DNA from 2 places in the Gordonia cholesterolivorans genome. Region 2 is predicted to be linked to the other one. Evidence: riboswitches for the same ligand, from Rfam matches in the RefSeq annotation. Region 2 holds a riboswitch; the other holds the start of a gene.
The links. Region 2 has a riboswitch for thiamine pyrophosphate ahead of thiC (phosphomethylpyrimidine synthase ThiC). Riboswitches for the same ligand answer to the same signal wherever they lie in the genome.

Region 1 (10,075 bases), on a different contig from region 2:
TCACCGGGTCGGCCAGGACGGCGTCCGCGGGGTCGATGTCGGTGATCTCGGGAAGCTGGACCAGTTCACTGCCGAGGCGGCGGTCGTGGACGTGGGCGCTCTTGCGGCTCTTCCTGCGTGAGGCGGCGATGTCGTCGAGGATCCGCCGCACCTGCGTCGACTGGGTGACGGTCGCCGTAGGCGCGGTGTCCCCGACAGTGCCCATCGGCGCGGGGACGGTGCCCGCCTGTGTCTGGACCGACTCGGAGGCCTCGGTCTGTGCGGGTTCGACTGCCGAGGCCTGTGTCTCGGCCGGGAGCTCGGTCGCCTCGGTGGCGACCGGCTCGGCGTCGCGGTTCTTGTTGCGCTTCTTCTTGATATCGCTCATCACGTCAATCCCGGTACATCGTCGGCGGCGGGGATCCGGGCCCGAGGATCGACAGCCACTCGTCGTAGGACCGCTGCCAGCTGCCGTCGGCCTCGCGGGCCGCGATCACGCCGTTGATGAATCGCGCGAAGTCATCCTGCCCCTTGGGTATCCCCACTCCGTAGTACTCCGTTCCGAGGCTGTCGCCGACCACGTGGACCCACGGGTCCTGCGCGGCGATCCCGGCGAGTATGGAGTCGTCCGAGGTGATCGCGTCCACCTGCCCCTGCTGCATCATCACCAGGCAGTCGGCCCAACTCGCGGTGGTGAGATATTTCGCGCTCGGAACAGCACGTTCCACACGCGCGATGGAAGTGGAGGAGCGAGTGGCGCAGACGTTCTTCCCGGCGAGATCGGATGCCTGTGAGATACCCGAATTGCGGTACGCGAGGATCTGCTGGGCGGCGGCGTAGTAGGGCACCGAGAAGTCGATGGACTTGAGTCGATCGCACGTGATCGACATCGTTTTGACGACGACGTCGACCGCGCCGTTCTCCAGCGCCTGGATGCGGTTCTCGTTGGTGATCATCCGGTACTCGATCAGATTCGGATCCCCGAAGATCGCCTCGGCGATCCAGTGCGCGACGTCGATGTCGAATCCTTTGACGTCGCCGGTGATCGGATCGCGGAAACTCAGCGGATTGCTGCCGAGGTCGGTGCCGACGATCAGCCGTCCGCGCTTGGCGATCCGGTCCATCGTCGATCCGGGCGGCATCTGCCGCGGTTCGGGCAGCGGTCCCGGCCGGAGTCCGGCGATCGTGGCGCAGTCGGAGTCGGGCGCCGGCGCGTCGGGCTGCGCGCCGAAACCGACGTCGGGCGGGAACGGCGCGTGCGCGGTGGTGGACGGCGGCTCGCTGGGGGTGCTGGTCACGGTGGCGCATGAGGTGAGGCCGGACGCGATGAGACACAGCAGTACGATCAGGCGGCGGGCGGACGCGGAGGCTGTCATCGGTACTCCCGGATCCGGGGGAACAGGCCGATCGCGACCGCCACGGCGGCCACCCCGCACAGCACGCCGATACCAGTGCCGGTGAAGCCGAGCAGACGCTGGGCGGTGCTGATGTTGTCGCGGAACGTGGTGCGGGCCTGGCCTATAGCCTTGACCAGCGCGTCGTTGACCTCGTTGTATCCGGTTGCGGTGCTGATCTTGCCGTTGCCGATGGTCAGGGCCCGCGCGGCCGTGTAGTCACCGCTCGCCAGCCGACGGCCCACCTCCTCGTGGGCACTGCGCCAACGTTCGAGCGCCGACTGGACGTCGGTGAGCGGCTGCGTCAGGCCGTGGTCGTCGGCGTGGTCGGGGTCGTTCGCGAGTTGGTCGGCGTGATCGTGGATCTCCTCGAGATCCTTGCTGAAGCCGACGTCGAGTTCTCCCGGATCGGACCGGCGGACCAGCGACAGCGTCTCGGCCGACCGCGCCTGCTGTGTGAGGATCCGCATGGTGGTCAGCGTGTGCAGCGGATCGGCACCGGCGGTCTTCGCCGTGTTGGCCGCGGCCACCGACAGCAGTCCCGAGATGAGCAGCCAGACCGTGCCGAGGATCATCGCGGTGAGCGCGCCGATGAGACCGATGTTGAAGTGGCGCCGCGTGCGCCGGGCCAGATAGCGTCCGGTGACGATCAGCATCGCGATGATGATCAGCAGCGCCACGTAGACGCCCCACGGTGGGACGGTGAGGGTGCGCTGGGGGTCGGAGATCGCCGACGACCGGTCCTCGTAGAGGCGTTGCGCCGCGGGCAGGATGGTCTCGATCATCAATGACGAGGCCTCGCTGAGGTAGGCCGATCCGACGGGGTTCGCGAGCCGGTTGTTGGTGCGTGCGGTCTCGATGAGGCCCGTGTACACCGGGATGTTGGTGGCGATGGTGTCGAGATCGTCACGCGAGGGCTTGTCGCGCTCGGACACCTCCGCCGCCGTGGACAGTCCGTCCGCGGCGGCGATGAGCGCGGAGGACGCCGTCGCGATGGAGTCGGTGTACTCCGCGCGGAGGTCGGGGGACTCGCGGCCGCCGGAGATGAACGCGGAGTTGGCCGCGGCGTCGGCCACCGACAGCGAACTGTAGAGGACCTCGGCGGCCTCGGCCTGCGGCTCGGCGCGGTCGACGAGTGCTTCGAGGGTCTGGCTTCGCTCGGTGAGCGAGACGGACGAGTACCAGCCGGTGAGACCGCATGCGAGGACCATCGCGAGCAGGATGATGACGAGTTTGCCGGGCGTGGTGGTCGCGTAGAAGCGCATCGTCAGCAACGGCGACGAGACCCGCTCGCGGGTCATGGCGGCGATCTCGCGCCGGTCGGCGATCACCTGGCGCAGAGTGGGGCTCGGCGCGCCACGGTCGGGCAGCACACTGCGGCCCGCATGCGTGAGTGCCGAGCGCACTCGGTAAACCTGGCCGGCCACGAGTTGTCCCTTTCGGATGTGCTGCGCTCAACCCTAGTCGGCGCGGCTGCGAGTAGACGGACAGCCCGGTACGGTGATTCGTCAGAGAAGCCGATCTGAAGTCGGTGGGTCGGTGCAGGAGGTCGCAGGGTGCGCGGTGACGGTGACGGCTGGGTGTTCGGTGCGGACGGTGCGCGCTACTGGGGACGCTTCGGGGCGGCGGGTCTGCTGCTGTGCGCGCCGGCCGACTCAGGCGTCGTGGTGCTGCTCCAGCATCGCGCCGTGTGGTCGCATCAGGGCGGCACGTGGGGGCTGCCGGGCGGTGCCCGCGACTCGCACGAGAGCGTGGAACAGGCCGCGGTGCGTGAAGCGCACGAGGAAGCCGGGATCGCTGAGTCGGACGTCGCGGTGATCGAGTCGATCGTCACGCACTCGGCGCCGGAGTGGAGTTACACGACGGTCATCGCCAAGGCCGATTCGCCGGTCGCGACGGTCGGCAACGGGGAGTCCGCCGAACTGCGCTGGGTGCCCGCCGAGTCGGTGGCCGAGCTGCCGCTGCATCCCGGTCTGGCGAAGGCGTGGCCGGGGCTGCTGGCCCGGCTCACCTGAGTCCGGCCCGCCCGAGCTCGGGCCCACCTGAGCGAGCTCACGCCAGCTGATTGGCTCCCGCGATCAGCGCGTTGATGGTGGCCTCGTCGCCGGTGCGGCCCCGGCCGTACGACCAACTCCGGTGCAGATCGCGTTCGCAGAGCAGGTAGGTGACGGTCTCGCCGTCCTCCTGATGCTGGTACAGCGAGACGATCTCGACGCCCGCGCCCAGTGCGTACAGCACCTCGGTCATCGCGCCGATGGCGCCGACCGCGGTGGCGCTGACGTCGTGGCATCGTCGGCCGAGATTGATCCGTGCGCGGCAGGTGACGGTGTCGCCGCGACCCGGCTCGATCGTGATCGCCTCCAACGCGATGTCGCCGGCGGGTGCGTAGGTCTGGTCGAAACTCGAAGTGGTCATGTCGGCCGCCTCCCGTGGAAACCAATTCGGCAGTCGCCGAGAGGAGCGGGACTGCTGCGGACGGTCGTATCCGTTACGGGTACAGGATGTCGGCAGGATCTGAATGGAACGCATCGGGAGCCTTCATTTCGGTCGAAGATTCGATGACCGACGAGCTCAGATATGTGGAGAGACGACAACCCCGCAGCGGGGGGTCGGTCGAATCAGACCCCGCTGCGGCGGGCTACAAGAAGCTTCCACGTCATGATGGCAAGCAGCTTACTCCGCCGTGCCGGAAAGGCAAGCCGTCCGGAGGTCGCGCGCGGCGGTCGCGGGATCGTCGGCACCGGTGATCGCCCGGACCACCACGATGCGCTCGCCGCCCGCGTCGGTGACCTCTCGGACGCGGGGCAGGTCGATGCCGCCGATCGCGAACCACGCCTTGCTGGGCCGCGCCGCGGCGACCGCGCTGACGAACTCCAGTCCGGTGGCCGCCCGGCCCGGTTTGGTCGGCGTCGTCCAGCACGGGCCGGTGCAGAAGTAGTCCACGTCGGGATCGGCATCGGCGGTGAGCGCCTGCTCCACGGTGTGCGTGGAGCGGCCGATCACCACGTCGGGGCCGACGATGCGCCGGGCGGTGGCGGGCGGCAGATCGTCCTGGCCGACGTGGAGGACGTCGGCGCGGGACGCGACCGCGACGTCGGCCCGGTCGTTGACCGCCAGCAGCGCACCCGCGGCGTGCGTCAGTTCGCGCAGCCGCCGCAGCAGTTCCAGCTCCTGCACGGCGGTGAGCTCGCCGAACTCGCGTTCCCCGGGCGAATTCTTGTCGCGCAGCTGGACGATGTCGACGCCGCCCGCGAGAGCGCTCCGGACGAAGTCGATCAGGTCGCCGCGCTCGCGCCGCGCGTCGGTGCACAGGTACAGGCGGGAGGTGGCGAGACGAGTGCGGGCATCCATGACCGACACCGTAGTCGCCGATGCCGGGCGGTAGACTGTGAGGCGTTATCGACACGGGAGTCCGGAGGTCCGCCGGGCTGAGAGTGCGCTGCGCCGGCGCTGACCGTCACACCTGATCCGGGTCATGCCGGCGAAGGAAGGCTGACGTCATGTCTGGTGAAAGCGCATCCGGCGAAGAGTTCGCCTCCCCGAGGGGACATAGCACCGAGCGGCTCGGTGAACTGTCGGTGATCGGGGGCGGCGTCGTCGGCCTCACGTGCGCCCTGTCCGCCGCCGACCGCGGATGGCGGGTGCGCGTCTTCGACGCCGGACCGCAGGAGCGGGCCGCGCACGTCGCGGGCGGCATGCTCGGCTGCTTCGCAGAAGGACATCCCGGCGAGGACCGGCTGCTGGCGATCTCGCGGGACTCGGTGGCGCGATGGCCCGCCCTGCTCGAACGACTCGGCGATCCGACCGTGCGGACGGCCGCCGACAGCTTGCTGATCGGTGCCGCGCCGGCCGATCTGGAGCACCTGCGGACACAGGTGCGGTTCGGGCTGTCCACGTCGCCCGGCGACGCCGACCGGCTGCCCGCGATGACACCGGCCGAGCTGCGTGCAGCCGAACCCGCGCTGGTGCGCGGCGTGGCCGGAGGGTTTCACGCGGTCGGTGAGGGGTCGCTCGACAACCGGCGGCTGATCGCCGCGCTGCAACGCGCGCTCAAGAGCCGCGGAGTGATCTGGGAGCGCGGGCGGGTGACCGATCTGTCGACGATCCCCGGGGATCAGGTGCTGGTCGCGGCCGGCCTCGGTTCCCGCAGGCTGCTGCCGAGCGTGGAACTCCGCGGTGAGAAGGGCGAGATCCTCCGACTGCGCCGCACACGTTGGTCGGTGCCGCCGCCGACGCATGTGATCCGGGCCCGCTGGCATGGGCGCGCCCTGTACCTGGTGCCGAGGGATGACGGGGTGGTCGTGGGCGCCACCCAGTACGAGGCCTACGACGACGGTGATCGGATGCCGCTGGCGGGCGGGGTGGGCGATCTGCTCGCCGACGCCGCCGAGCTGATGCCGGGACTGCGCACCTACGAACTCGCCGAGGCGGGCGCGGGGATCCGCCCGTCGTCGCCGGACGGTGTGCCCGTGGTGCGGCGGGTGGACGAGCGGATTCTCGTCGCCGCCGGGCACGGCCGCAACGGCATCGCGCTCGCCCCGTGGACCGCGGCGCGCGTGGCCGCCCTCCTCCGACCGCCGGATCGGCGCGGACCGGACTCGCGGGTGGATCCGATCGCAACTGACAACACCGACAACAGGGAGCCGACATGGAACTGACCGTCAACGGCGACACCGTCACCTTCGATGACGCGCCGACCGTCACCGGGCTGCTGGCCCACCTCGACCTGCCCGACTGCGGAGTCGCGGTGGCCGTGGACGGGGTGGTGCGTTCCAAAGCCGAGTGGGACCGACCGCTCGGTGCGTACGCCGAGATCGACATCCTGACGGCGGTGCAGGGTGGCTGACACAGCACAGGGACCGGTCGGGGAGGTGCCGCCGCTGTCCGTGGCCGGCCGCGAGTTCGGTTCGCGGCTCATCACGGGGACCGGCGGCGCGCCGAATCTCGCTGTGCTCGAACGTGCATTGATCGCCTCCGGAACCGAGCTGACGACGGTGGCGATGCGCCGCATCAGTCCGGAGTCCGGGACCGGTGTGCTCGACCTGCTGCGTCGCCTCGGAATCGCGGTCCTGCCGAACACGGCGGGCTGTCACACCACGGCCGAGGCGGTACTGACCGCGCAGCTCGCCCGTGAGGCGTGCGAGACGGATCTGGTCAAGCTGGAAGTGGTGGCCGACGACCGCACGTTGCTGCCCGATCCGCTCGAGTTGGTGGACGCCGCATCGGCGCTGGTCGCCGACGGCTTTCAGGTTCTCGCGTACACCAACGACGACCCGGTCCTCGCTCTGCGTCTGCAAGACGCGGGGGTGGCCGCGGTGATGCCGCTGGGCTCGCCGATCGGGACCGGGCTCGGCATCTCCAATCCACACAACATCGAGATGATCGTCGCGCGGGCCGAGGTGCCGGTGGTGCTCGACGCCGGCATCGGGACGGCGAGCGACGCGGCACTGGCCATGGAACTCGGCTGCGACGCCGTCCTGCTGGCCTCGGCGGTCACGCGCGCGGACGACCCGGCGGCGATGGCCGCGGCCATGCGCCACGCCGTCGTCGCCGGATACCTGGCCGCGCACGCCGGCCGGATCCCGAAGCGGTTCTGGGCGCAGGCATCCTCGCCGAGCCGTTCCGCGATCTGCTGAGGACGCGTCAGCGGTCCGCGTCGTCGACCTGCTCGCGGCCGCGGCGCCATCCGCCCTTCTCCGGCGGGGCCTCCCCGAAGTGGTCGGGGTCGCCGGTGCCGTACCAGGCGACGAGGACCGCGCCGACCACGGCGCCGATGAAGCCGACCACCGCGAGCCAGCCGAGACCGGGGTGTGCGCTGTCGCCCAGGAAGGCCACGCCGATGATGCTGGGGCCCGCGGTCTCACCGACCACCAGCATCGCGGTCACGCCGCTGACGGCACCGACCTGCAGCGCCACCGTCTGCACGTAGAAACCGATCGCTCCGGCGATCGCGATCGACCACGCCGCGGGGTCACCCAGGATGGTCAGGATGTCGAACTTCTCCAGGCCGTCGAGCACCCGGACCGAACACGCGATCACGCCGAACAGCAGCCCCGCGCCGGCACCGCCGATCGGCGCGGCCAACTTACCGCCCCGGTACACGCCGACCAGGGAGACGGTGCACAGCAGGATGGTCGCGATCATCAGACCCCAGTGGAAGGTCATCGACGCGCTGTCCTTGACGCCCGGGGACGACGACACGCCGAGCAGGAACAGGGAGAGCACCACGAGCCAGATCGCGACCCAGTCACGGGTGTGCAGAACGATATTGAGCAGGAGTGTTCCGAGCAGTGCCGTGACGACGAGGTTGGCGGACACGATCGACTGAGCCAGGAACAGCGGCAGGAAACGCGCGGCGACGGCGCCGCCCGCGAAGCCGACGATGACCATGACAGTCCCGAGGATGAACGCGGGATCGACGAGCGTGGAGAAGGTCGACTCGACCGACGGCGAGTTGTCGCCGCCGACCCCGGCCTTGCCCTCTTCCCGCTGCTCCACCGCGACCCGGCGGGCGCCGAGTGCTCGGAGCACGGTCGAGACTCCGTAGGCCACCGCGGCCATCGACGCCGCAATGATCCCGATTACGTACAACGAAGAATCCCCTGAGTCGTGAATGAGTACTCGGTAAGAACACGCTACACGTGAGGCTTGTTCACTTGTCTACTCTGTATCTGTGGTCTCCGGTACGCGCAAACATGTCCTCATCACCTTCGGCAGGTCGTTTCTGACGCTCAACCTGGCGCGACAGTTCGCCGCTGCCGGGCACACGGTGTCGACGTGCGACAGCCTCCCGATCACGGTGAGCCGCTTCTCGAACGCCGTCTCGTCGTTCCATCGGGTCAGTCCGCCCAAGTTCAAGCCGCAGGAGTACTGCCGCGAGATCGCCGAACTGGTCAAGTCCGAGGGCATCGACATGGTGATCCCCATCCACGAGGAGACCGACATCCTCTCGATGATGGCCGGTCTGTTCCCGCCGACATGCGAGCTGTTCCTGTCGCCATTCGAGGTGGAGGACATGCTCCACAACAAGTTCTCCTTCCAGGAGGCGCTGGTGGAGCGGGGCTTTCCCACGCTCAAGTTCAAGAAGCTGGCCTCGGCGCAGGACACGGTCGGGCTCGACTTCGACACGCCCTTCGCCATCAAGCAGACGTACTCCCGCGGCTCGCAGAAGGTCTACAAGGCGCAGCCGGGCGAATCCCTCGACTTCCTCACCTACGACGAGACCAACCCGTGGATCGCCCAGGAGTGGATGGAGGGCGACCGGTACTGCACCTACTCGGTGTGCCGTGACGGCGAGGTCTTCGCCCACGCCACCTATCCCGTCGACTACGCCATCGACGGCAGCTCGTGCCTGACCTTCACGCAGGTCGATCACCAGCCGATCCTCGACTGGGTGCAGCGCTTCGCGAAGTCGGTGAACTTCACCGGCCACATGGGACTCGACTTCATCGACCACCCCGAGAAGGGGCTGTACACGATCGAATGCAATCCGCGGGGCACCAGCGGAATCATGATGTACACCAGGCAGAATCGCCTCGACCGCGCGTTCTTCGGCGAGAACACCGAGATCATCAGCCCGCCCGAGAACCGCACTCGGATGATCGGCGTCGGCATGACCCTCTACGGCTGGCGCAAGTCCAGCCGAGGTGGGCGCAGCCTGCGGCAGTTCGTGCGCGACTTCCGTGCGGCGAGCGACGTGATCTGGGATTCCGAGGACCGGCTGCCCGCGCTGATGCTGATTCCGGCCTACATGGCGATCCTGAGTCACGGATTCCGATACAAGGTGGGCCTCGCGGAGGCTTTCATGCACGACCACGAGTGGGACGGGCACAAGGTCTGAGAGCCGCACTCCCCGAACGGAGCCGCGCGGCTACGACGCCGTGACCTTGCGGCAGAACTCGACCAGCAGGGCCGTCGCGCGGCGATCGGGGTCGAGCATGAGCCCGCCGTGCGCGAGTCCGTCGAGTTCGTGGAAGTCGGCGATCGGCATGTGCGACGCGGCTTCGCGACTGCCCGACGGCGGAAAGAAGACGTCGTGCTGGTAGGCGACGACGAGCGCCGGAACGTCGATCGCGGCGAGGCGTTCGGGCGTCGGCTCCTTGGCCAGCATCCATCCGTGAGACGCCGAGAGCTGGCCCTTGAGGCCGTCCGGTGACGCCCACACCGGCTCGCCCGCCGTCAGCACCTCGCGCCAGGCGCGGACGGTCAGGTCGTCGCCGAGCATGCCCGGTCCGAGAGTGGTCATCAGTTGTTCGAAGACGGCGACCGCTTCGGGGATCTCACCGAGCCGCTCGATGAGCCCGAGTTCCATCTCGTTCACCATCTCCCCGATGGCGGACGACCGAAGCCCGGCGATCATTGCGAGACCGCGGATCCGTCCCGGCCACGACGACGCGAGGACCTGGGAGATGTAGCAGCCCATCGAGTAGCCGGCGATGACGGCGTCGTCCACCCCGAAGTGGCCGAGCACGGCGGCGGCGTCATCGGCCATCTCCGGGACCGAGTAGGGCGCGGGCGGCGCGGACGACGGCACGAGTCCGCGCGCCGAGTAGGTGATGACGGAGAACCCCGCCTCCACCAGTGCGGCGGGCACGCCGGTGAACTGCCAGACACCCGCCGGCATGCCGAGCCCGCCGTTGAGAAGAACGGTGGGGCCCTCACCGACGCGTGTGGCGGCGATACGAACGTCGGCGGCTGTCTGG
Region 2 (10,075 bases):
TACCCCGTTGAGCGTCCGGCCCACATCGGCGACGACGCGGACAGCGCGAGCAGATGCGGATAGAACTTCAGCAGCGACGACAGGATCGGCAGCACCTTGTCGCGGCTGTCGATGCCCACGTGCACGTGCACGCCCCAGATCAGCATCTGCCTGCCCCACCACTGCGTCCGCTCGATCAACTCGGCGTATCGGTGGCCTTCGGTGAGTTGCTGGGCGGACCACTCCGCGAAGGGGTGGGTGCCCGCGCCGTACAGATCGATGCCGATCTCGTCGCACAGCCCGCGCACCACGTCGAGCGACCCGCCGAGATCGTCCATGGCCTCGCCGACGGTGGTGCAGATGCCGGTGACCAATTCCACCGTGTTGCGCAGCAGTTCGCGATGGATCTTGTCGCGTTGATCGCCGGCACGCGCGTCGACGAGCTCGAAGAGCCGGTCTGCGGCGTTCGACAGGTCGCGACTCGACTTGTCGACCAGGGCGAGTTCCCACTCGACCCCGAGCGTCGGCTTCGGCGACCCGTGGAACGGGATCGCCGCCGGAGTGGTCACCGCGGCTCCTTGCCTCGGGTCGGCGCTAGCTGGTCTGCGAGATCACGCCGCAGGCCAGGCGCGGGGCCTCGGAGCCGCCGTCGGCGAGATCGTGAAGGATGACGGCCTTGCCGCGGATGTCCTGGACGGTGAACGCGTCGGTGGTGGTGCTGGCGCTGGCGGTGCCGTCCTTGAGGACGTTCAGCGTGGCCAGATCGCCCGACTCCGGCTTGCCGGTGTGACCGTCGGCCTGGAAGTGACCGCCGGCGGTGGAGAACCCGGTCGCGGGCTCGCACTTGCCGACCGTGTGGATGTGGATGCCGTGCTCGCCCGGCTTCACACCGGCCACCCGCATCGACACCTTCACGGCCTCGCCCTCCTGCGAGAAGCTGACGAAGCCCACGCGGTTGCCGTCCTTGTTGACCAGGGTGGTCGACGCGGACTGCGCGCTCGCCGGGATGCCGTCGGCGTTCACGACGTCGCCGGGAGCCACCTGGTCGCCGGTAACGACCGCGGGGGTGGTGCCGGGCACGTCACTCGGCTGCTCGTTCGGGGTGCAGGCCGAGAGTGCCAGGGCCGCGCCGCCCGCGGCGGCCACGGCCGCCATGACCCGGACGGTCGAAGCGCGATTGGTGCTACGGACGGTCATGTGTGCTCCTTAGTCGTCGGCGCTGTGGTCGGCTGGGCGGATCTCCATCCGCTTCGCGTGCACGTTGGGGCTGTTGCCGTGTTCGCTGATGTTTACTGTTCGCCAATGATTATGACGGGTGCGTCCGGTCCGCGTGCTACCGGCTCACCACCACGACCGGCAGGCCCTCCGGGCAACGCGTGAAAGCCGTCGGCCGGGGGTTCAGGGCGGCACCGCCCGGCACGGCCGCGGCCACCTTCTTGGCGGCCTCCTCCTGCTCGGGGGAGTAGAAGATGGTGTTCTCGCTGACGCTGGACGTACTCAGGTTCGCCGTCTCACCGACCTTGAATCCGGCGGCCGTGAGCTCCTTGCTGACCGAACCGGCCAGACCGGTCACGTTGCCGGCATTGAGGACGCACAGTTCGGGCACGCCTTCGGTGTCCGCGGCGGGCGCGGTGCTGCTGGACGGAGACTTGCTCGACGTCGCCTGCTCCTGCTGCTTCTCCGACTCGGCGGCGGCCTGTGCGCTCTGCCCGGCGGCCTTGAGGCCGGCGTCGGGATCTTCACCGCTGGTCGTCAACTGATGGATGCCGAGGCCGAGGCAGACGACCGCGATCGCCAACAGCAGCATGGCACCCGCACGCAGCGGAAGTCGGTTGTTCTCTCGCTCAGCATTCATCACGGCAACTCTAACCCACCGGCCACCCGCGCAGCCCGTGCGCAGGCCGTGCCCGCGTCAGGTGATCTCGAACCCGAGCCGTCGTGCCGCGCGGGCCTTCTGGCGCGAGGCGCGGAGCCGACGCAGACGCTTCACCAGCATCGGATCGGCGGCGAGCGCCTCCGGGCGGTCCACCAGTGCCCCCAGCACCTGGTAGTAGCGGGTCGCGGACAGGTTGAACAGTTCCTTGATCGCGTCTTCCTTGGATCCCGCGTACTTCCACCACTGCCGCTCGAAGTTCAGGATCTCCCGCTCACGCCGGGTCAGTCCGTCGGGACCCACCTCGTGGGGGTCGAGGTTCGCAGCCTGGTCGCGGGCTCCGTCGATCGCCGAGGGGTCGTCGCCCTGCGGGCTACTCGCCGTTGCGCCGTTCATCTCGCTCCTCAAACAGCTGGACCGTGCATTCACACCGGCTCGCACGCCGCCTCGGCGCACGAATGACATCAGTGTGGTTCCGTCGAACATCTAACCACGATCGCGGCCGCCGTCCGTGCCGACGCACCGCAGCGAAACCGGACCTCTCGCGCAGTAGACTGCTCTGTCATGGCAATTCTCCCGATCTGCATCATCGGCGAACCCGTGCTGCACCAGCCGACCACCCCGGTCGAGCTCGACGCCGACTCGAAGCCCTCGGCCGAGATCGTCGCTCTGCTCGACGACATGTACGAGACCATGGACGCCGCCAACGGCGTCGGACTCGCGGCGAATCAAGTGGGCCGGCCGCTCCGGATGTTCGTCTACGACTGCCCCGATGCCGGCGCGCGCCGGCGCGGCGAGGTGATCAATCCGATCCTGGAGACCTCCGAGATCCCCGAGACGATGCCCGATCCCGACGACAACGACGAAGGCTGTCTCTCGGTGCCCGGTGAGGGCTTTCCGACGGGGCGGGCCGACTGGGCCAAGGTGGTCGGCACCGACCGCAACGGCGACCGCGTCGAGATCGAGGGCACCGGATTCTTCGCCCGGATGCTGCAGCACGAGACCGGACACCTCGACGGATTCCTGTACGTCGACGTGCTGATCGGGCGCAACGCGCGGGCGGCCAAGAAGGCGATCAAGCGCAACGGCTGGGGCGTGCCCGGCCTCACCTGGCTGCCGGGCACCGTCACCGATCCGTTCGGCCACGACGACTGACCCGCCCGCCGTGCCGTCGCCGGACCCGTCGCCCGTCTCTCGCGGACCGCAGCCCGCGGTCGGCGATCGAGTGGTGGTCCGGTACCGGCTCGGCGCCGACGCGCCCGCCGATTGGCGGGCCTCACCCAATCCCCCGACCGATCGCTCCCCCAGCCTGTCGGACATCACCGGGCTGCTCCGGGAGCGGACCGGCGAGGCGATCGTCGTCGAGCGCGACGGCGTCCGCCACCGCATCCGCACCGATGCGATCACGTCGGTGCGACTGCTCTCGCGACGGGTGGTGCGCAACTCCGAGATCCGCGGCGTGGAGCGAGCGCTGATGCGCGCCGCACCGGCCGCCGAGCGAACCGAGACCGACGGTTGGCTCGTCAACGGCGCCGGCGACTCTCTGCGGTCGGGAGCCGCGGCACCGGTCGACTTCGGCTCCACCGCGGCCGGTCTGCCCGCGGCGCTGCGCTGGCTCGACGGCCGGGGGCTGCCGCGCCGCGTGATCGTCGCCGACCGGCTGATGCGCGTCGCCTCGCTGGGTGCGGCGATCGCGAGTTCGGCCGATTACGAGGTGCTGATCGGCCCCGAGCCGACGGGCCCCACCCCGCCCGGCGACTGGGCGCCGATCGCCGACGGGGTGGTCGCGGTGACGGTGGCGGCGTCCGACGACTCGGCCCGCGCGGCGTGGCGAGCACTGGACTTCGAACTGCACCACACGTGCCGCCTGCTGGCTCTGTAGCGGCGGCGCGATGAATTACGGTGGACGGCGATGCCGAACTCCACCGACCCCGACCTGACCAGGCGACGAATCATCGCTTCGGCGCTCGCCGTCATCGCGCTGCTCGCCATCGCGGCGTTCACGTGGTGGATCGACGGCCGCGACGGCCCCGACGACGCGTCGTCCGCACCGACGTCCACGGCCGCCGGCCCGCTCCTCGGCACGTCCACGGCGGCGCCCGGCCCGGCGACGGTCGAGGCGAGGGGCGGCGACGCTCCCACCCGGGTCACCAAGACGCTGAACGAGATCGATTCGGGCCGGTGGCCGGAGGCGGCGAACGCCCCGGGCACCCACGGCGGCGACACCTTCCGGAACAACGAGCGCAAGCTGCCGGTCAAGTCCGCAGACGGGCGGCGCATCGTCTACAAGGAATGGGACGTCAACCCCAAGAAGCCGGGACGCGGACGTGACGCCGAACGCATCGTGACCGGCAGCGACGGGTCCGCCTGGTACACCCTCGACCACTATCGGACCTTCGTCCAGATCCGGGGGCCGTCGGCGTGACCACCGCTTCCCTGACCGAATTCCTCGCCGGCGAGGGCCCGGCGACAGCGCTCGCGATCGGCGACGTCACCACTTACCGCACCGGCGCAGCGGTCCGGCGGTTGCCGGGCGACCGGATGCGCACGTTGGACGGACTGTACGACCTCTTCGCCGCCGCATGGGACTTCCCCGGCCACTTCGGGCACAACAAAGACGCGTTCGACGACTGCATGGGCGACCTCCCCACCGGTCTGCGGACCCCCACCGGCGCTCGGGCGACGGCATTGCTGACCGTCGTCTCCGATGCCGGCCGACTCCTGGCCGACGCTCCGGAAGGCGACTTCGAGTGGTTCGCCACCTCCCCCGCGCACTGGCGGGAGCGGCTGCGCCGATCGGGCCGCCGCTTCGGACTCGTCCTGCTCACGTCCGCCGACGACGCGGCCGCCGTCGCAGGCCGATGGGAGGGTGCCGGTGCGCCCCTGATGCGGTTGCGGCAGGATTGACGCCATGCGCCTGGCGACGTGGAACGTGAACTCGATCCGCGCCCGATCCGAGCAGGTCGTGGCATGGATGAATCGGCATGCGATCGATGTGCTCGCGATGCAGGAGACCAAGTGCACCGACGATCAGTTCCCGGTGATGAGTTTTCTGGCCCACGGCTACGACGTCGCGTTCCACGGGTCGAGCGGATACAACGGCGTCGCGATCGCGTCCCGGATCGGGGTGCACGACATCCACATCGGATTCGACGGGCAGCCGCTCTACGCCGGTGAACGGGAGGCGCGAGCCATCTCGGCGACCTGCGGTGGCGTGCGCGTCTGGAGCCTGTACGCCCCCAACGGGCGCGAGCCGGGACACGATCACTTCCAGTACAAACTCGACTGGCTCAGCGCCCTCGCCGATGTCACATCGCTGGAACTGTCGCACGATCCCGCCGCCCAGGTCGCTCTCGCCGGAGACTGGAATGTGGCGCCGACCGACGAGGACGTGTGGGACCCCGAGTACTTCGCGTCCCGCACGCACACCTCCGACGAGGAGCGCGCCGCCTTCCGCCGCTTCGTCGAAGGCGGATTCGTCGACAGCGCGGCCCCCTTCACCCCCGGTCCGGGGACCTACACCTTCTGGGACTACCAGGCCGGGCGCTTCGCCCGCAACGAGGGCATGCGCATCGACTTCGCGCTCTGCTCCCCCGCCTTGGACGACCGTATCCACGACGCCTTCATCGACCGCGACGCCCGCGCCGCGGAGGGCGCCAGCGATCACGCCCCCCTCGTGTTCGACCTGAGCTGATCCCGGCGGGTGCGCCGGTCGGTCCGCCTCAGGCGGAGGCCATCGCCACCATGCCGGGATGGGCGTCGAGGAAGTGCTTGGTGAAGGTGCACAGCGGCCGCACCTTGAGCTGGTTGTCGCGCATGTACTGCATGGCGCCGCCGGTGAGCCGAGTGGCCAGCCCGTGGCCGCTGTACTCGTCGTAGAGGACCGTGTGGAGGATCGTCACCACCTCGCCGTCGGGACCGTCGTCGATGCGATAGCCGAGCACGCCGACCAGGTCGCCGCCCACCCGCAACTCGAAGCGCTCCCGCTCCGGATTGTGGGAGACCTCGGAGATCTGGTGCAGCAGCGAGCGCGCCGACTGCGGCGGATGCGAGTGACGGACTTTGCGATGCATTCGTTGACCTCCTGTGACCAGCGTCACAAGATTACGTTCGTTCGACGGGGAGACGCAAGTCACATCTGTCACATCTGCATCACGATGCGACGCGACCGGACGACGTGAGTATGGTGGGCACCGCACAACTTCACACGCGGGGGCTCCCACGGAACCGGGGGCTGAGATGGCGACAGGCGGTCGTCGACCGCCTGAACCTGTCCGGATAATGCCGGCGTAGGGAGGATCATCATGGGCACATCCATGCCTGGAACCACACGTGACGACGCCACCGCCGAGGTGACCTGCGGCCCCATCGAGGGCAGCAGCAAGGTCTACCTCGACGTCGACGGCATGGCCGTTCCCCAGCGTCGAGTGCATCTGACGAACGGCGAGCACCTCGACCTCTACGACACCTCCGGTCCGTACACCGACTCGTCGGCGACCATCGACCTCGAGAAGGGGCTGGCGAAGACGCGCGACTCCTGGGAACGGCCGGCACCGGTGCCCGTGGGCGGGCACGACGCGGCCACCCAGCTGGCCTGGGCACGCGCCGGGATCGTGACGCCGGAGATGAGATACATCGCCGCGCGCGAGGGCGTCGACGCCGAGCTGGTCCGCAGCGAAGTGGCCGCCGGACGCGCGGTGATTCCGGTCAATCACCGCCACCCCGAGTCGGAGCCGATGATCATCGGCAAGGCCTTCGCGGTGAAGGTGAACGCGAACATCGGCAACTCTGCCGTCACCTCGTCCATCGCCGAAGAGGTGGAGAAGATGGTCTGGGCCACCCGGTGGGGCGCCGACACCATCATGGATCTCTCGACCGGCAAGGACATCCACCTCACTCGCGAATGGATCCTGCGCAACTCCCCCGTCCCGGTCGGAACCGTGCCGATCTACCAGGCGCTCGAGAAGGTGAACGGCGATCCCACGCGCCTGACCTGGGAGATCTACCGCGACACCGTCATCGAACAGGCCGAACAGGGCGTCGACTACATGACCGTGCACGCCGGCGTGCTCCTGCGTTACGTCCCGCTGACCGCCAAGCGGGTGACCGGCATCGTCTCGCGCGGCGGCTCCATCATGGCCGCATGGTGTCTGGCCCACCACACTGAGTCGTTCCTGTACACGCACTTCGACGAGCTGTGCGAGATCTTCGCGCGGTACGACATCACCTTCTCGCTCGGCGACGGCCTGCGCCCCGGGTCCATCGCCGATGCGAACGACGAGGCGCAGTTCGCCGAACTGCGGACCCTGGGCGAGCTGACGAAGATCGCCAAGAGCCACGGCGTACAGGTGATGATCGAGGGCCCCGGGCACGTCCCGATGCACAAGATCGCCGAGAACGTCCGGCTCGAGGAAGAGCTGTGTGAGGAGGCCCCGTTCTACACGCTCGGCCCGCTCGCCACCGACATCGCGCCGGCCTACGACCACATCACCTCCGCGATCGGCGCCGCGATGATCGCGCAGGCCGGCACGGCGATGCTCTGCTACGTGACGCCGAAGGAGCACCTGGGGCTGCCGAACCGGGACGACGTGAAGGTCGGCGTCATCACCTACAAGATCGCGGCACACTCGGCCGACCTCGCCAAGGGTCATCCGCGCGCCCAGGAACGCGACGACGCCCTCAGCAAGGCGCGCTTCGAGTTCCGCTGGACCGATCAGTTCAACCTCGCGCTCGATCCCGACACGGCACGCGAGTACCACGATGAGACGATGCCCGCCGAGCCGGCGAAGACCGCGCACTTCTGCTCCATGTGCGGCCCCAAGTTCTGCTCCATGCGGATCTCGGCCGACGTCCGCACCTATGCACAGGAGAACGGGCTCGTCACGCAGGAGGACATCGACGCGCGGCTGGCACAGGACATGGCGGCCAAATCGGCCGAGTTCGCGGCGGCGGGAAACCAGGTGTACCTGCCGATCTCCGAGGCCGCCGCGCCGTGACCCTGCGGCTTCCGCAGGCCGGCCCCGGCGTCACCCCGGTCCGGGTGATGACCGTGGCCGGCTCCGATTCCGGCGGCGGCGCGGGCATTCAGGCCGATATGCGCACCTTCGCGATGCTCGGCCTGCACGCCTGCGTCGCGGTCACCGCGGTGACCGTGCAGAACTCCACCGGGGTCACCGGAATCCAGGAGATCGATCCGGCGGTGGTCGCGGCGCAGATGCACTCGGTGGTTCCCGACATCGGCGTCTGTGCGGTCAAGACGGGGATGCTGGCCTCCGATCCGATCATCACGGCGATCGCCGAGGCCGCGACGCAGCTCGGCATCGGCGGTGACACGGGAGTGCCGCTGGTGGTCGATCCCGTCTGCGCGTCGATGCACGGCGATCCCCTGCTGGCGTCCGACGCCCTCGGTGCGCTCACCGAGCGGTTGATGCCGCTCGCCACGGTCGTCACGCCGAACCTGGACGAGGTGCGCCTACTGACCGGGATCGACGTCGTGGACGGTGCGAGCCAACGGGCGGCCGCCGCGGCACTGCGCGAGACGGGCGCCCGGTGGGCCCTGGTGAAGGGCGGCCACCTGCGGGGCAGCGAACACAGCCCCGACATCCTGTACGACGGCCGAGAGTTCCTGGAGTTCCCGGGCAGACGCATCGACACCCCGCACGACCACGGTGCGGGCGACACCCTGGCCGCGGCGATCACCGGCGCGCTGGGCCACGGCTACCGCGTGCCCGACGCCGTGGCCTTCGCGAAGCGGTGGGTCACCCGCGGCCTGGCCGCCGCCTATCCGCTCGGCGCCGGCCACGGCCCGGTGAACCCGCTGTGGCGGCTCGATCCGGCGGCCGACTCCCCGCCGTGACCGGTGCCGGCCCCGCCGCTATCCGCGCACGCGGTGGCGATACTCCACCGGTCCGACGCCGTAGCGCTGCTTGAACCGGTTCCGGAAGGTCGCGACCGTCGGGAAGCCCGATGAGAGCGCGATGGTGCTGATCGAGGCGCCCGCGTTCTGCATGAGCATCTCGTGGGCGGTCTGCAGCCGGCGATCGGCGATCCGGCTCGCGAGCGAGGTGTCGCAGTTCTCGAAGTAGCGGTACAGCTGGCGGCGCGAGAGGTGCAGCCGCTCGGCGATCGCGTCCGGGGAGAAGCTGGGATCGCGGTGGTGGCGGTCGATGAGGTCGCGAGCGGCCTCCTGGACGAACAGGGCGTTGTCCTCGGTGCCGGTCGGAGAACCGTCGAGTTCCGACAGCGCGGCGACGATCAGATCGACGGCGGCCTGCTCCGAGACGGTGCCCGTCGCCTGCCCCGCATTGAGCGCCGAGGTCTCGGCGGCGAATCGGCGGACGAAGACCGCGGCCGCGCGGGCCAGCGGGGTGTTGGCCGCGATGGGACGCTGCAGCCGCTCGGCGATGTGGCGGTGCTTGCCGAGCCGATTGAACGGGATGAGCAGTCCGGACGGGTCGGCCACGGCGTTGGTCACCAGGCTGTACGGGGTCGCGTTGCTGACGAACACCAGGTCGCCGGGGCCGTAGACGAACTCCCGGCCGTTCTGCCGGATGAGTGACTGTCCGCGCATACCGCTGACACTGACCACCAGAGAGTCCGACGGCTCGTTCCGCACCCGCTCCGCCGTGCGCTCCATCGTCATCGCGGGCTGCAGTGCGCAGTAGGTCACGATCGACGACAGACTCTGTGCGAAGCGCATCGCATGAAAGGTCTCCGGTTCCGCGATGCGGACGTCGACCGTCGGGCTGTAGGCGGTGGTGCCGGAATGGCCGGTGAACCGGTCCGGACGCGGGCGCGTCGGGACACTGCCGACGCCGAGCCGCGCTTCCCATTCGGCGACGGTGCGCGGAGTGAGCCGGGTCGCCAGTCCGGGACGTGCCGCCTGAGGGAACGAAGCGCGCGTATTGGACAGACTTGTCTTGGGCAGGGTTGCACTATGGGGCATGAGGAGACCTTCTACGCATGGGGGACATGGCGAGATGGGCCTGGCTTTGGGAGGGAGCCTTGCTTTCTCATCTGACATACTTGCACACCCAATTATCAGTGTCGAGCGAATCACCAAAAGCGCCAAGGTGATATTCGGGTCACATCGGGCGGGTCCGATCGGCAAACTTGCGTCGCAACTGTCACTACCTGGGGGTAACTGCTAGCAGGCCGGCATCGCGGCATACCCGGCGCGGTACTGTTCTGGGAGACCGCGGCGCGACGACCCGCCGCGGCCCG

Region 1: it holds a riboswitch for thiamine pyrophosphate, as region 2 does, so the genes downstream of both, ABFX36_RS16940 (FAD-dependent oxidoreductase) here and thiC (phosphomethylpyrimidine synthase ThiC) in region 2, are expected to answer to the same signal.

What each region holds. Positions count from the first base shown of each region.
Region 1 is NZ_BAAARB010000024.1:28,893-38,967, forward strand. Features, by position in the region: gene ABFX36_RS16910 (serine/threonine-protein kinase) at 1-367, opposite strand, end outside; gene ABFX36_RS16915 (glutamate ABC transporter substrate-binding protein) at 372-1,355, opposite strand; gene ABFX36_RS16920 (hypothetical protein) at 1,352-2,800, opposite strand; gene ABFX36_RS16925 (NUDIX hydrolase) at 2,930-3,388, shown strand; gene ABFX36_RS16930 (hypothetical protein) at 3,426-3,788, opposite strand; gene thiE (thiamine phosphate synthase) at 4,047-4,724, opposite strand; TPP riboswitch at 4,768-4,881, shown strand; gene ABFX36_RS16940 (FAD-dependent oxidoreductase) at 4,874-6,031, shown strand; gene thiS (sulfur carrier protein ThiS) at 6,022-6,219, shown strand; gene thiG (thiazole synthase) at 6,212-7,009, shown strand; gene ABFX36_RS16955 (EamA/RhaT family transporter) at 7,017-7,964, opposite strand; gene ABFX36_RS16960 (ATP-grasp domain-containing protein) at 8,047-9,213, shown strand; gene ABFX36_RS16965 (alpha/beta fold hydrolase) at 9,244-10,075, opposite strand, start outside.
Region 2 is NZ_BAAARB010000015.1:63,983-74,057, reverse strand. Features, by position in the region: gene ABFX36_RS13865 (glutamate--cysteine ligase) at 1-548, opposite strand, end outside; gene ABFX36_RS13860 (superoxide dismutase family protein) at 574-1,176, opposite strand; gene ABFX36_RS13855 (LytR C-terminal domain-containing protein) at 1,313-1,834, opposite strand; gene napA (nucleoid-associated protein NapA) at 1,892-2,248, opposite strand; gene ABFX36_RS13845 (peptide deformylase) at 2,417-3,007, shown strand; gene ABFX36_RS13840 (GNAT family N-acetyltransferase, cg3035/Rv0428c family) at 3,018-3,734, shown strand; gene ABFX36_RS13835 (guanyl-specific ribonuclease) at 3,765-4,277, shown strand; gene ABFX36_RS13830 (barstar family protein) at 4,274-4,759, shown strand; gene ABFX36_RS13825 (exodeoxyribonuclease III) at 4,764-5,546, shown strand; gene ABFX36_RS13820 (GNAT family N-acetyltransferase) at 5,575-5,925, opposite strand; TPP riboswitch at 6,052-6,165, shown strand; gene thiC (phosphomethylpyrimidine synthase ThiC) at 6,157-7,848, shown strand; gene thiD (bifunctional hydroxymethylpyrimidine kinase/phosphomethylpyrimidine kinase) at 7,896-8,708, shown strand; gene ABFX36_RS13805 (helix-turn-helix domain-containing protein) at 8,727-9,797, opposite strand.